Regions from separate parts of the Yersinia canariae genome, predicted to be linked through region 1. Evidence: predicted binding sites of a transcription regulator. Region 1 holds the regulator's gene; the other holds the start of a gene.

Region 1 (8,278 bases):
ATCGATGACCCGGCGTTTTGAGCAACATTGCCAGCAGGTTCATGTTGAACCCCAGCGGGCGTGTTTTATTACGCGTGATGAGTTAGGGGAAGATGCTGAGCATCTGCCGATAAGTCAGCGCTATTGGTTACGCGAAATAGTCTTGTGTGGTGATAATCAACCTTGGCTACTGGGTCGCACGGTTATCCCAGAAGAAACGCTGTCTGGCCCTGATAAGGCGCTGGTGGATTTGGGAACATTACCCCTTGGACGCTATTTATTTGGTGGCAACAATTTAACCCGGGATTATATTCAAGTTGGGCGACAGGATGAACTTTGGGCGCGCCGCTCGTTGCTGCGCTTGTCAGGTAAGCCTCTGTTATTGACTGAAGTTTTTTTACCGGCCTCGCCGCTTTATGTAATTTAAGGGGGGGGGAGATTTTGGAGAGTGAGAAATTGAAGGGAAGTCATATTCAGAGCAAATGGCGGGTTTATTGCCGTTTGATGCGGGTCGATAAACCCATTGGCTCATTGTTGCTGTTGTGGCCAACACTGTGGGCATTATGGTTGGCAGGGCAAGGTATTCCTGACACCAAAATACTGATTGTTTTTGTCTTGGGTGTCTTTTTCATGCGCGCCGCCGGTTGTGTTGTCAATGATTACGCTGACCGGCGTATTGATGGTTTTGTGAAACGCACGGCTTCACGACCTTTACCCAGTGGCCTCGTCAGTGAGAAAGAAAGCAAAATTCTGTTTATCGTCTTGGTATTGCTCTCGTTTGGGTTGGTATTAACACTCAATAGCATGACCATATGGCTGTCACTGGCGGCGCTGGCATTGGCTTGGGTTTACCCCTTTATGAAGCGGGTAACACATTTGCCGCAGGTGGTGTTGGGCGCGGCGTTTGGCTGGTCAATTCCGATGGGATTTGCCGCCGTGAGTGAAAGCTTACCTTTGGTTTGCTGGTTGTTATTACTCGCCAATATCTGCTGGACGGTAGCTTATGATACCCAATATGCCATGGTTGACCGCGATGATGATCTGAAGATTGGTATTAAGTCGACTGCCATTTTATTTGGCCAGCATGACAAATTGATTATCGGTTTGCTGCAACTGGCGACATTAGTATTAATGGTGGCGATTGGTTGGTTAATGCATTTAGGTGGCGCATTTTATTGGGCAATCCTGCTGGCTGGCGCACTGTTTGTCCACCAACAGAAGATGATTGCCGGACGTGAACGAGACCCCTGTTTTCGCGCATTTTTGAATAATAATTACGTGGGATTGGTGCTGTTCTTAGGAATTTTTATCAGCTATTTGTAATCAACGCACCGCTAGCAAACAGTCAAAAAAATGGCCAGATTCGTCATCCGGCCATTTTATTTATTACTTTTGCTTAGTGCTGCGAGGCATTAATTCTCTTCTTTATCCTCTGCCTCGGGTTCAGGCAGTAGATTATTGGTTTCAGCCGGCATACTGACACTTTCAATCGTCAGCTTCACTTCCGGTGTCATCAACGCACTCAGCATGTTGTAAACTTCCAGCGTATGTTCTTGAATGGCATCACCGCTATCACTGATATAGCCCTCTTCGCGCAATGTGCCCACCAAGGTTGAGAACACAGCTTTATCGAAGAATTCCGGTGCGTTAATCCCATGCAGAACAGACAAGCGCTGCGCCATAATACGGCTCTCTTTCTCCAGCGCCCCCCGGTTGATGCTGGGGTTTGCACTGAGTAACGACAACGTAATGGCATAGCGTTGCAGAGTTTCGCGTACACCGGCGGCCAGTAATTGCAGTGGGCGAATGCGGGCCGGATTCAGCACCAACTCATTCCCTTTATCGCAAATCAACTGCTGGCGAGCCAGTTCATCCACCAATGTATCCAGTGTTTGTGGTAATTGTTCTTTACTGTAATGCAGGAACAATTCGGCTTTCAACATTGGATAAATCATGCCGATTTGGCGCAATAATTCTGCGCGCGTAATACGGCGATGGTACATCACCATACTGGCAATCAATGATGGCAGCATCAGTAAGTGCTGGATATTATTGCGATAATAGGTCATCAGCACGGCTTGTTCCCGTGGCAGAATGATAATGTCACCGATAGTGTCTTTCTCCACCTCAAACTTATTCATATTCAAGGCGTGATTAAGTAACTCTTCCGGCGTTTTGTCCGGCACAGTGACATCTTTCGCATAAGGCACATTGCGCATCAGTTGCAGGTAGCAATCGAGTTGCTCCAGTAACTGCTCGCGGGTTAGTGAGCGCTGACGTGAGGCTAACAATGCGGTGGAACACAGATTCATAGCATTGGCGGCTGCCGCATTGTTAATTCGGACCATAATCTTACCGGCCAAATCATTCACAGCTGGAGTCAACCAACTTGGGCGCTGTGCTTCAATAGGGTCGATAGCATCACGCCACTGCGGCACAGTAGTGTTGAGATAGGTGGTCAACGGGATTGGTTCACCAAAGTTGACATAGCCCTGACCGAGATTGCGCAGCTTGCGCAAACCACGCAGCATCTGCAATAGACTCTCTTTCTCTTTGGTCGCGCCCCGTAACTCTTTGGCGTAAGTTCCTACTTCCATCACATGCTCGTAGCCGATGTAAATGGGCACTAACGTGATTGGGCGTGAGCCGCCGCGCAACATGGCCTGTATTGTCATCGACAGGGTGCCAGTTTTGGGTTCCAGCAGACGGCCAGTTCGTGAGCGCCCGCCTTCAACAAAGTATTCTACTGAATAGCCTCGGGTGAATAATTCACCCAGATATTCACGGAACACTGTTGAGTAGAGTTTGTTGCCTTTAAAGGTCCGGCGGATAAAGAAAGCACCTAAACGGCGGAAAATCGGGCCAGCAGGCCAGAAATTAAGGTTAATACCAGCAGCAATATGCGGCGGTACCAGCCCTTGGTGATAAAGCACATAGGAGAGCAGCAGGTAGTCCATATGGCTGCGATGACAAGGCACATAGACAATTTCATGACCATCCTGCGCCAACTGCCGCACGCGCTCTGCATTATGGACATTAATCCCTTGATACAAGCGGTTCCATGTCCAACTCAACACTCGGTCGGACAGACGCACTGCTTCGTACGAGAAGTCGGCGGCAATTTCTTCCATCAGTGTAATGGCGTTTTGTTGCGCTTTCTCATGGGAGATTTTCTTGGTACGGGCTTCATCTGCGACCGCTTTTTCAATCGCTTTGGATGTTAACAGCTTTTTGAATAGGTCTTGACGGGCCGGCAGACTCGGGCCAACCGCGGCCAGGCGCTGACGTGAGAAGTGCATCCGCGCTACGCGTGCCAGTTTATGGGCGATAGTTTTGTCAGTACCATGCTCACGGGCCATCCGGCGCAGTGATACTGTGGTCGAAAAACGCACAAAGCTATCGCGCCCCAGCCACAATACGGCAAAGAATTTTTCTACGCCGTTTAGTACGCGCAGATGTGGCGTTCCATGGCCTTCACGGCCCGGAGAGCGACCAAACATCACCGAAACCGGCAGCATTTGGATATCCAGCTCCGGGTTATTGCGATGCAGATCCAAATAATCGTGGAATAGCTTTACTGATTCCTGTTTAGGGGCGTAATAGCGAAACACCCGTGGGCCGTTATCGATAAAGACATGGCTGGGAAGTTGCACGCCATCGATTTCCAATGGAATCAATGGGTCGGGCAAATCCTGCGCCTGACACTGCGCTCGCAAAGTCAGCAAATCAGCCTTAGAATTGTAAGGTAAAACGTACAGAATAGGACGAGACGGGTCTAACCCTAACTCAGTCACAGGATCTGCCGGAATAACCTTACTTTTTACCAGCATTTTTAGCGGTAAATTCAGTAACTTGTAATATATTTTACGCCAACCTGACATAACTACATGAAGCCTCTTGTTAGCAATTCGTCGCAAGGATACCAGAAACTGGTTTTGAGATCTGTGGTGATGAGACAACAGAAAGCGGCAAAAATCATCATTAACTTAAGATAAAGGCAATAAAATATGGCAAATCAATCAACAGGATTAACCCGAGTTTATAAAGCAGCCGGTTATTCTGTGAAAGGCTTAGTTGCAGCCTGGAGAAATGAAGCCGCATTTCGCCAAGAATCTGTGGCTGCCATACTCGCTATCATACTGGCCTTCTGGCTGGATGTAGATGCTATCGCGCGCATTTTATTGATCGCGAGCGTGGTGTTAGTGATCATTATTGAAGTCATTAATAGTGCGATTGAAGCTGTGGTGGACCGCATCGGCAGTGAATTCCATGAATTGTCGGGCCGAGCCAAAGATATGGGGTCTGCCGCTGTGTTTTTGGCCATCATGTTGGCGCTCTTTATATGGATAACCGTGCTCTGGCAATATGTCGGTTAAAAATACGGCTAACAACGCTGTTGATGTAAACAGTGATTAATCCCTGTTTTTATTCACTCTTTGGTTCCCAACACCCGCATAGCTGTATATACTCACAGCAAGACTGTATAAACAAACAGGGGGCGGAATGAAAGCACTTACTACCAGGCAGCAAGAGGTTTACGACCTTGTGCGCGATCACTTATCGCAAACAGGTATGCCACCGACCCGTGCCGAAATTGCGCAGCGTCTGGGGTTCCGCTCTCCTAACGCCGCTGAAGAGCATTTAAAAGCACTGGCCCGTAAGGGTGTTATTGAGATTGTCTCCGGCGCGTCCCGTGGCATCCGTCTGTTGATGGAAGAGGAAGACGGCTTACCACTGATTGGCCGAGTCGCGGCAGGTGAGCCACTGTTAGCGCAGCAGCATATCGAAGGGCATTATAAAGTCGACCCTGCCATGTTTAAGCCGAGTGCAGATTTTCTGCTGCGGGTTAATGGGATGTCGATGAGAGATATTGGTATTCTGGATGGTGACTTGTTGGCGGTGCATAAAACTCAGGATGTGCGTAATGGGCAAGTGGTCGTTGCGCGTATTGATGATGAAGTGACGGTAAAACGCCTGAAAAAACAGGGTAATATCGTACAGCTTCTGCCAGAAAACAGTGAGTTCCAGCCAATTGTCGTCGATCTGCGTGAGCAAAATTTCACTATTGAAGGGCTAGCTGTTGGTGTTATCCGCAATGGCGACTGGATCTGATTTTAATGCTACACATATACCCTTCGACAAGAAGGGTATATGACTCTTTTAACCCTCATAATATTTAGCCTATTTAGTTTGAGAGCATTCCGATAATAAGCTATTACCTACTGTTTTAACTGCATATTATTTATTTTTATTTTTAATTTATTGCCCTAATAGCAGTGATTAATATCAATTAGACTTTAATTGTCAGCATCCTCTGCTATAGTTATTCATACGGTAAGCGAAGCAATAATATTTAAATTATGTCTGAGAATGACTAATATAAATAAAATATTTATAAATTGAAATTACTTGCCGTATTAAATTAAACATATCCAAAAACCAAGTTGACGGAGATATTATGAATAAAGATCAAGCCGACGGTAACTGGAAGCAGTTTAAAGGTAAAGTGAAAGAGAAATGGGGTAAGCTGACTGATGATGACCTGACGGTTATTGAAGGTAAGCGTGACCAGCTGGTGGGTAAAATCCAGGAGAAATACGGCTATCAAAAAGAGCAAGCCGAGAAAGAAGTTAAAGCTTGGGAAGACCACAGCAAATATCGCTGGTAGCAGCGTTAAATGGAATTAACCTAATATCGATATAAATTAATCGAACCTTTCAACTTATAGAATGTGAAGTATTAATATACTTTTTCACATGGTTGTTACGATGAAATAAAAGAGAGTGTTAATGATAAAAACATTCTGTTTATTTATAATTTTATATCGATGTGACACATGGATGTGTCGTATTTAATATGCGTTACTTTTTAAGTATTCTAATTTTTCATATCTTCAGACAATGTATAACCCACCGACTTTCTACCGGTAGTCAGATTATTATCCGCCAGAGTTATTTCTTTTTTATTACAATAGAATGGTCATGATCACAATGATCGTGACTTTCACATGCTTCGACCTTCCCGCATTCAGTACATAAACCATGGGCTTCTACCACGCTATGGCGTAGGGTAAAACCAGATTGTTGTGCTAACAGCGCCAGAGCTTCTTCAATGCCGATCGTGGGGCGTTCAGTCACAATCTTGCAGCGATCACAGATAAATAGCGCAGAGGTATGAGTTGGCTCTTCAAAATGATGACACAATACGTAACTATTGGCTGATTCGACGCGGTGAATAAACCCTTGCTCCAGCAAAAAATCTAATGCGCGGTAAACAGTGGGCGGCTTAGCTTGTGGCTCGGAAACTCGGAGCAGGTCCAATAAATCATAAGCACTGATTGCGCCAGGTTGTTCTGCCATTAAGCGTAATACTTCAAGACGCTGCGGTGTCAGCCGGACGTTACGTTGTTGGCACAGACTTTCAGCCTGAGCAAGCAGCTTTTCCAGGTTGGTTGGCTTCATGATTTCATCCCGCAGTATTTGAATGGAACAGATTTTATCATATTAACCTGTTGCTCAATATCCCTTTATTGACATATTCTGAGATTAAACCACTGGCGTCTGTTTTGAGGTTAAATTAATTAAAAGTAAAACTTTCAAGCAGTGTTAATGCCCACGCCAATAAAAAATCAGGATGTATAAATGACTCAAAGTAATGGTATTTTACAATCTACGTTTGTTAGGATATTGTAAAAGGGCTTTTGCTATGGGAAAATAAATAAACTATTTTTTGTAGAGATGAGAATGTCTTCTGATATCACAAAGTACAGGGCGGAGTTAGATGGTTTAAGGGCTGTTGCAGTGATATCCGTGCTTTTATATCACGTTAAATTTTCACTTTTCGGTTATGAGGTATTCAAGGGCGGTTTCCTTGGTGTAGATATGTTTTTTGTATTATCTGGCTACCTGATCACAACAATAATTTTTTCACAAATGAATACTGGTGTTTTTTCTTTAAAAGATTTTTTTATTAGAAGAATAAAAAGAATACTGCCAGCAATGATTATTGTGTTGTTATTATCTTCTGTTTTGGCCTTTTATTTTTTATTGCCTGATAGTCTTGTTGTTTATGTGAAAACATTATTGGCATCTTTGTTCTTTGTGTCTAATTTATATTTTTTTGGTGAGGATACTTATGTATCAGATTCCAGTGAATATAAACCATTGCTGCATACTTGGAGTTTGTCTGTCGAGTGGCAATTTTATCTTATTTTCCCTTTTTTATGCATCTGGTTATTTAAGAGATTTAAAGATAAAAAACTAACTATAATATGTTTCATTTTTTTGCTCTCATTAGTATTGTCTAACATTTTAGCCTACCGCCAGCCCAACTTTGCATTCTATATGTTACCGAGTAGAATGTGGGAACTGATGGCGGGAAGTATTGTTGCTATTATTATTTTAGAAAACAAGCTTAATATTAGTAAGTTTTATTATAAAACACTCCCTATAGTGGGGTTTATCTTAATAATTTTGTCTATTGTATTTATTGATGATGGAATGCTGCATCCATCCGTCATTACATTAATACCTGTGTTAGGGACTTGCCTAATAGTATTATTCTCTCGTGAGAAAGATGCCGCCTCTTATTTTTTATCACTTAAACCAATGATTTTTATCGGGGCGATATCTTATTCTATTTATCTTTGGCATCAACCATTATTTGTTTTTTATAGAATTAAAATAGGCGAAATTAGCACTTTCATATCCATCATATTGATTTTATTATCAATAGCTCTATCCATATTATCTTTTTATGTCATTGAAAAACCATTTAGGAAAAAACAACTCTCCCGCTGGAAATTGATCTCGATGACCGTATCAGCGATAATTTTAATCGTGTTTTCAGTATTTGTATTAGTTAAGAACAGCTCTGCTGATCAGACCGACAGTTTAATGTCTCCTTTAGCCAAAAAAATGTATGAGGATTTTAAAGTCCCTGAGTTTAGGCGTCTAATGGGAAAGACTAAAGATGCAAATTATTTTTCGGGTGAGAAAACAATTGAGTGCATAAATAGAAGTCCCCTGGAAGCATGTAGGTTTGGTGATGAAAGTTGGGTTGTTCTTGGTGACAGTTATGTCGCATCATTTGAATATGCATTACAGAATAAATTAGCAGCAACAGGCCATGGCATCATATCCTTAACATATGAACAATGTTCATTTGTCTCTGAGAAATTATGGTTTGGTACTGCCCCTGAGTGCCCCGGAATTAATCGTCAACGTTGGCAGGTAATTAATAATTTCACAGATAAAAAAACATTCCTAATTGCAGCTAATTATGCTCAGTTTAAAGATGT
Region 2 (8,278 bases), 720 kb from region 1:
TCAAACAACTTATCCGGCCGTGAAGTCGGTGAACCTGCGACTGAATTGGGGCTGAGCCGTATTGCTGACCCCAATTTTCCGGAGGTCATTCTGAACTATCCGAACCAATTTCCAGATGGTCGCCCAGCCAAAAGTACCTCAATTGGCCTGAAAAATAGCCAAGGGGAGTTCATCGGCGCGCTCTGTCTGAATATGGATATTTCGCTGTTTTCGGCGGTCAGTGCCAGCTTGTCTCAACTGACACAAACGACGGCAACTGATGTTCGCGAGTCTCTGGCATCACCTCGCCTTGAGATGCTGCGCACTCAACTGGAACAATTTGCCGCCGCTCACAATACCACCCCACGGGCACTGAACCCGGCGCAGCGGCGTGAGATTGTCCGCCAATTGGCGCAAGCAGGTTTGATGGATTTGAAAAATGCCCAGACCGTTGTTGCCAATAATCTGGGGGTTGCCCGCTCGACCGTTTATACCTATCTCCCGACTGAAGGAAACTGAAAATGGCCCCATTAGCAATCTGTTACGACGATATTATTCAAGCACATCAGCGGATTGCTGGCTTTGCGCTGAAAACGCCGGTTTTGACTTCATCCACCGCTAACGAACAGACTGGCGCACAGTTATTTTTTAAATGCGAAAATTTCCAACATATGGGCGCATTTAAATTTCGGGGAGCCTATAACGCATTAGTGAAGTTATCGCCGGAACAGCAAGCAAAAGGAGTTATTGCTTTTTCGTCGGGAAATCATGCACAAGCTATTGCTTTGTCCGCCCGTAAATTGGGCATTCGCGCCGTTATCGTCATGCCTAAAGATGCGCCGGCGGCTAAAATTGCCGCAACCCAAGGTTATGGCGGTGAAGTGGTGCTGTATGACCGCTATCTTGAAGACCGTGAGGTAATTAGCCATAAATTGGCGCAAGAGCAGGGGCTAACGTTAATTCCGCCTTATGACCACCCGGATGTCATGGCCGGGCAAGGAACGGCCGCTAAAGAGTTATTTGAAGAAGTGGGTGATTTGGATGTGTTGCTGGTGCCGTTAGGGGGCGGGGGGCTGTTGTCCGGGTGCGCCACGGTCGCCAAAGCGCTCAACCCAAATTGCCAGGTTATTGGGGTGGAACCCGCAGCCGGTAATGATGGGCAGCAGAGTTTCCGCAGCGGTAAAATTGTTAAAATTGATACCCCAGTGACGATTGCCGATGGCGCGCAAACTGCGGCTTTAGGCCATTACACCTTCCCTGTTATTCAGGAGCGAGTTGATAATATTCTGACCGCAACTGATGGCCAACTGATCTCGGCGATGAAGTTTTTCACTAGCCGAATGAAAATTGTGGTTGAGCCCACCGGGTGTTTAGGGGCGGCGGTTGCGTTTGGTGATCAGTTGGATATTCGGGGCAAACGGGTCGGGGTAATTATTTCGGGCGGTAATGTCGATTTAGACCGGCTGGCTCATTTTATTGATAAGTCTTGATAATGTCTGAGCCTATCTTAATAAACTCAACACAGGGCCAGCCCCCCGCGGGCCATTACAGCCATGCTGTTTGTGCGGGCGGCATGGTCTATCTTTCCGGCCAACTGCCCATTACGGCGCAGGGCGTTGTATTATCACATCAATCTTTTGATATTCAGGTCAAACAGGTTTTTGCCAATATTGAGGGCGTTCTAGCCGACTGTCATTGCAATCTCAACAGTTTGGTCCAAGTGCGCGTTTATCTGTGTGATATTGAACTCTGGCCACATTTTAATGCACTTTATGCTCAGTGGTTGGGGCCACACAAACCGGCGCGTTGTGTTGTACCCGTGCCCACTTTACACCACGATTTAGCCTTAGAAATTGAAGCAGTGGCTATGCTTCCTGTTTAGTATTTTGTCATAACATAATGTGCGTGGTCAGGGCTTAGGATAATCTTGAATTTTCCCTATTTAACTGTATTCTTATACAGTGGTTTGGTTGGGGGATAAACATGCGAAAAATTATTCACGTCGATATGGATTGCTTCTTTGCGGCAGTCGAAATGCGTGACGATCCCAGCTTGCGTGATATTCCTATTGCGATTGGCGGGAGCCGGGACCGGCGAGGGGTGATAAGCACAGCCAATTACCCCGCCCGGCGTTATGGTGTGCGTAGTGCGATGCCGACCGCAATGGCACTTAAACTTTGTCCGCACCTTAAAGTTATCCCAGGCCGAATGGCTGCCTATAAAGAAGCCTCGCTGCATATCCGTGAAATTTTTGCTCGTTATACTCCATTAATTGAGCCGCTATCATTGGATGAAGCTTATCTGGATGTTTCTGATTGCACGGCATGCAGCGGTTCCGCCACCTTAATTGCCCAAGAAATCCGTCAATCTATTGCCACGGAGATCAATCTGACGGCTTCTGCTGGCATTGCTCCTATCAAGTTTTTAGCCAAAATAGCCTCTGATTTAAATAAACCCAATGGCCAGTATGTAATAACGCCGGACCAGGTTTTGCCCTTCCTGCATGAGTTACCGCTGAGTAAAATCCCCGGAGTGGGAAAAGTCACCGCGAAACGTCTCCAGGAACTGGGATTGATAACCTGTAGTGATATTCAAAACTATCCGCAGGCTGAATTATTAAAGCGCTTTGGCAAGTTTGGCCATGTGTTGTGGGAGCGCAGCCACGGCATTGATGAGCGCGAAGTTTCCCCCGATCGCTTGCGTAAATCCGTCGGAGTGGAGCGAACGCTGGCTGAGGATATTCATGATTGGGAAAGTTGTGAGTCATTAATTGAGTCGCTTTATATTGAGTTGGAAACCCGCTTACGGAAGGTCAGGCCGGACCTGCATATTGCTCGGCAGGGGGTGAAATTGAAATTCCATGATTTTCAGCAAACAACACAAGAGCATGTTTGGCCGGAGCTGAATAAAGTGGATTTACTGCAAGTGGCGCGGACAGCATGGAATGAGCGGCGCGCGGGGCGGGGAGTCCGTTTGGTTGGGTTGCATGTCACTTTGCTTGACCCGCAACTTGAGCGGCAATTGCTGTTGAGTTTGGAGTAACACTGACAAATGGCGGGTCAGTAACCCCATGGTTGATATGAATATACTCACATAATCGCACTGCGGGAGTGCAGCCAACACCCCCACAGCTTGAAGTATGACGAGTATTATGCGCGCTCAGGAATGGCTTTCAGCAGCGCTGTCAGCAATTGCCAATATTGGCCCACACTTTCGATATGAACTTGTTCATCCGGTGAATGTGGCCCTGTCATAGTTGGCCCAATCGACACCATATCCATTTCTGGGTAAGGTTTTTTGAACAAACCACATTCCAGACCCGCATGGATAACCATGATGTTTGGCGTTTTGTTAAACAGCTTTTGGTAGGTTTCCCGCACGAGCGCCATCACTGGAGAGCTTGGGTCAGGCTGCCAGCCGGGGTAACCGCCTTTTGGTGTTGTTTCAGCGCCAGCTAACTGACCAATTGCGGTCAGCATGCTCACCACGTAATCTTTGCCGCTGTCGATCAGGGAACGAATCAGACAAATGATTTCTGCTTCATTCTCATTCATGGTCACCACACCCACATTCAGTGAGGTTTCAACCACACCTTTCACCGCGTCACTCATACGAATAACACCGTTTGGTGTGGCATTCAATAACGCGACCAGGCGCTGTTGAGTCTCTTTCGTCAGGGCTTTGGCATCTGTGGCTACCGGTTCAAGCAATATCGCCAGATTTTTTTCGACTGCGGCCAGCTCGTTTTTCAACGTCACCAGATACTCTTGACTCAGATTTTTCAACTGATCGACTTTATCGGCGGCAATCGCCAAGGTCACCGAACCTTCGCGCGGGATGGCATTACGCAGTGTGCCGCCATTCAAATCCAATATCCGTAGGTCTAAATCTTTGGTCTGTTCAAACAAGAAGCGCGCCAGAAGTTTATTGGCGTTACCTAGCCCTAAATGGATATCAGCGCCTGAGTGACCGCCTTTCAAGCCTTTAATGGTCAACTTCAACGTCTGGTAACCGGCAGGAACTGCTTCGCGTTGCAGTGCAAAAGTGGTAATAAAATCAATACCACCGGCGCAACCCATATAGATTTCACCTTCCTGCTCGGAATCGGTATTAATCAGAATATCGGCTTTCAGCCAGTTAGGTTGCAGACCAAATGCGCCATCCATACCGGCTTCTTCGGTCATGGTCAGCAGCACTTCCAGCGGGCCGTGTTCGACGCTACCGTCGGACAGCACTGCCAGCGCTGAAGCCATACCAATGCCGTTATCGGCCCCTAATGTGGTGCCACGGGCTTTAACCCATTCACCGTCGATATATGGCTGAATTGGGTCTTTGGTAAAGTCATGTACCGTATCATTATTCTTCTGCGGAACCATATCCAGATGGGCTTGCAGTGCAACGGGCTTACGGTTCTCCATCCCCTTGGTAGCCGGCTTACGCAGCAGGATATTACCGACCTTATCACGTTCGGCATGCAGGCCTTTTTCCTTGGCCCACGCCATAATATGTTGTGCCAGCGCTTCTTCATGGTAAGACGGGTGAGGGATAGAGCAGATTTTTGCGAAAATATCCCACAACGGCTGAGGCGAAAGTTGAGACAGTTCAGACACTGTAAGTCTCCTGTAACAGCATTCTCATATCGGCAACCTCACAGCGGAGATGTCAGAGATGCTATTGGGTTGATGACTAAAGATTTTAGGGGTGGTGACAAACCGCCATCAAGATGGCGAGATAGTTTGAGAATATCACTTTCATTGGCATTACGCGCGTATCGCAGCACAATTACTGCAACTGATCTGATTAATTAGCCGGATAATTGCTGGTTTTTATTCGGCTGGCTCTCTATAATCTCGCGCAACCTTTTTTCCCCTTCTGAACCATGGCAAGCCACTTCTATACTGGCTGGGATTACACTTTATGAGCGAAAAATACGTCGTTACTTGGGATATGTTGCAAATTCACGTCCGTAAATTGGCACAGCGTTTACTGCCTGCCGACCAATGGAAAGGCATCATTGCGGTTAGCCGCGGTGGGTTAGTACCGGCTGGTATTCTGGCGCGTGAGCTGGGTATTCGTTATGTCGACACCGTTTGCATCGCCAGCTATAACCATGATAACCAAGGTGAGCTCAAAGTCCTGAAACGTGCTGAAGGTGATGGTGAAGGCTTTATCGTGATTGATGATTTGGTTGATACTGGCGGTACGGCGAAAGCTATTCGCGAAATGTATCCAAAGGCACATTTTGTTACTGTCTTTGCTAAACCGGCAGGCCGACCATTAGTTGATGACTATGTGGTTGATATTCCACAGGGTACCTGGATTGAACAACCATGGGATATGGCGGTAACCTTCGTTGCCCCACTGAGCGGCAAGTAATTTAGCCCGCTATATATGCCCGGTGTCTACCGGGCGTTTCATTTTCCTCGCAGTATGAGTACACTTGACTCCATCTGACCAGCCCTTAACGGGCCTGAATCACGGCTTATGGAGGCTATTGTTACCATGGCACAAGCCAACCTTTCTGAAATTCTGTTCAAACCGAAGTTCAAGCATCCTGAAACCTCAACTTTAGTGCGGCATGCCCATTGCAACCATGCGATGAGTGTTCATTCGGCACTGGATGGGGATACAACTCAGCATTGGTACCGGATGATCAACCGCTTGATATGGACATGGCGAGGTGTTGATCCGCTTGAAATTGAAGAAGTATTATCACGAATTGCCTGCTCTAAAGCGGAACACAGCGATAACGAACTGCTCGATACTGTGGTGGGCTATCGTAATGGTAACTGGATTTATGAATGGGCCCATCAGGGGATGCAATGGCAGCAAAAAGCCATGGAAGAAGCTGATCCGATGAACGCCGGCCAGTACTGGCTGAATGCGGCAAATTTGTACAGTATTGCAGGTTATCCGCATCTGAAAGGCGATGAGCTGGCTGAGCAAATCGAGGTGCTGTCTAACCGTGCTTATGAAGAAGCGGCCAGACATCTACCTTACACGTTGAAAGAACTCAGTTTTGATATTTCAGATGGTGGCACGCTTACCGGTTTCCTGCATATGCCGACCATTGGCTGCGCCCCCTTCCCGACAGTGCTGATGTGCGGCGGGTTGGATACATTGCAAAGTGATTATCATCGCCTGTTCCGTGACTATCTGGCACCGAAAGGGATAGCAATGCTGACCATAGACATGCCTTCGGTTGGCGCATCATCACGGTGGAAACTGACTCAGGACACTAGCTTCTTGCATCAACAAGTATTGCAAGCATTGCCAAATATTCCGTGGGTTGATCATCAACGAGTCAGTGTTTTTGGTTTCCGTTTTGGCGCTAATGTGGCGGTGCGATTGGGCTATCTCGAACCTCAACGTGTGCGCGCAGTGGCATGCCTCGGGCCGATTGTTCATCATCTTCTGTGCAATGCCGATAGTCAGCGCAAAATGCCAGACATGTATATGGATGTGATGGCCAGCCGCCTGGGGATGGCTGATGCAGCAGATGAAACACTCAGAGCTGAAATGAACCGCTATTCATTGAAAACGCAAGGATTATTGGGGCGTCGCTGCCAGACGCCAATGTTGGCAGGTTTTTGGGAAAATGATCCTTTCAGCCCAAAAGAGGAGGCTAAACTGATTTGTTCCTCTTCTGCTGACGGCAAATTGCTGCCCATACCATCAACACCGCTGTATGACAATTTCCATCGCGCATTATTGCAAACTAGCCAGTGGTTAGAAGATAAAATGCGTTAATGAGTTGCTAATTTTTAACAGTTTGCTAAAAAGGTGAGTCTACATAAGGAGATTTAAGAATGACCTCAACCAGTGCTCATCCTAAAAGCAAGCTTATGAAACGTTTTGCAGCTTTAGGGCCATACCTGCGTGAAGGGCAGTGCCAGAGCGACCGATTTTTCTTTGATTGTTTGGCAGTGTGCGTCAATGTGAAACTTGCTCCAGAGAAGCGTGAGTTCTGGGGATGGTGGATTGAGCTGGAACCGGCAGCTGATCATTTCACTTATGTTTACCAGTTTGGCCTGTTCAATAAAGACGGCAACTGGAAAGTGGAAAAGATTAAAGATCCTGAAGTACAAGAGAAACTGGAGACTACGCTACGTGGTTTCCATAAACGCCTTGCCGAGATGCTGACTTCTATTGAAATGCGGTTAGAGCCAGCACGAGATTTTAGTGATGAACCCATTAAGCTGTCTGCGTAAAATTGACTCACTAATCTTCGAATAAAACAGCATTCCCCTTTTTAGCGCAATAAAAAGGGGAATTTCTTATTATGTCTGTTGGCATAATGCCCCGCGCCTGCTACAAAGACCTATCCCTTTCGTACTTGAAGCTGCAAGGTTGTTAGCTACGTTTACTCGTCTAAATCACTTACTGCTGTAAGCTTATTGGGATGAATAAACTTTATCTTTGATGCTTAGCCTGCGAGCTAGCATTAATGCTGTTCAAATGGGTTCCCAGCTGATTTGTCGTGCGCTTGCTGCTTGGCTGCAACTCCAATGACTTTGGGTGTATATTATTTCTTTTATTCTTTATCCCAACGGCAGAAAAATTATGAGTGGCGGCCAGACATTGGTTGTGAAATTGGGAACGAGTGTTCTGACTGGCGGTTCTCGTCGTCTTAACCGTGCCCATATTGTTGAACTGGTGCGTCAATGCGCTCAGCAACACGCAAAAGGTCATCGTATTGTTATTGTCACCTCCGGAGCCATTGCCGCCGGGCGTGAACACTTGGGTTATCCAGAATTACCCGCCACAATTGCTTCGAAGCAATTGTTAGCCGCAGTCGGGCAAAGTCGGCTTATTCAGCTCTGGGAACAGTTGTTCTCAATCTATGGTATTCATGTGGGCCAGATGTTGCTGACCCGGGCTGATTTAGAAGATCGTGAGCGTTTCTTAAATGCGCGCGACACCATGAATGCCTTGCTGGATAACCGTATCGTGCCGGTAATCAATGAAAATGATGCCGTGGCTACCGCTGAAATCAAAGTGGGCGATAACGATAATCTCTCCGCACTGGCAGCGATTTTGGCCGGTGCCGATAAGCTACTATTATTGACTGACCAGGCTGGGTTATATACCGCCGACCCACGCAATAATCCAGAAGCTGAATTAATCCGCGAAGTGCATGGCATCGATGATGCTTTGCGCGGGATTGCCGGTGATAGTGTCTCCGGCCTTGGAACCGGCGGCATGGCGACAAAATTGCAGGCGGCAGATGTCGCCTGTCGTGCCGGTATTGATGTCGTGATTGCTGCGGGCAGCCAGGTGAGTGTCATTGCTGATGTGA

What was found. Region 1 encodes LexA, which represses DNA repair genes until DNA is damaged. Its sites were predicted from a motif close to TNCTGTATGTACATACAGNA; they were not measured.
Positions count from the first base shown of each region.
Region 2: the regulator LexA is predicted to act here: its motif matches at 1,924-1,943, upstream of dinB (DNA polymerase IV).

Region 1 is NZ_CP043727.1:4,255,930-4,264,207, reverse strand. It holds gene ubiC (chorismate lyase) at 1-406, shown strand, start outside; gene ubiA (4-hydroxybenzoate octaprenyltransferase) at 436-1,302, shown strand; gene plsB (glycerol-3-phosphate 1-O-acyltransferase PlsB) at 1,392-3,860, opposite strand; gene F0T03_RS19505 (diacylglycerol kinase) at 3,987-4,355, shown strand; gene lexA (transcriptional repressor LexA) at 4,483-5,091, shown strand; gene F0T03_RS19495 (CsbD family protein) at 5,438-5,647, shown strand; gene zur (zinc uptake transcriptional repressor Zur) at 5,931-6,440, opposite strand; gene F0T03_RS19485 (acyltransferase family protein) at 6,723-8,278, shown strand, end outside.
Region 2 is NZ_CP043727.1:3,538,272-3,546,549, reverse strand. It holds gene F0T03_RS16370 (helix-turn-helix transcriptional regulator) at 1-498, shown strand, start outside; gene F0T03_RS16365 (threo-3-hydroxy-L-aspartate ammonia-lyase) at 501-1,469, shown strand; gene F0T03_RS16360 (RidA family protein) at 1,472-1,861, shown strand; gene dinB (DNA polymerase IV) at 1,963-3,021, shown strand; gene pepD (beta-Ala-His dipeptidase) at 3,129-4,589, opposite strand; gene gpt (xanthine phosphoribosyltransferase) at 4,897-5,355, shown strand; gene frsA (esterase FrsA) at 5,482-6,729, shown strand; gene crl (sigma factor-binding protein Crl) at 6,789-7,190, shown strand; gene proB (glutamate 5-kinase) at 7,543-8,278, shown strand, end outside.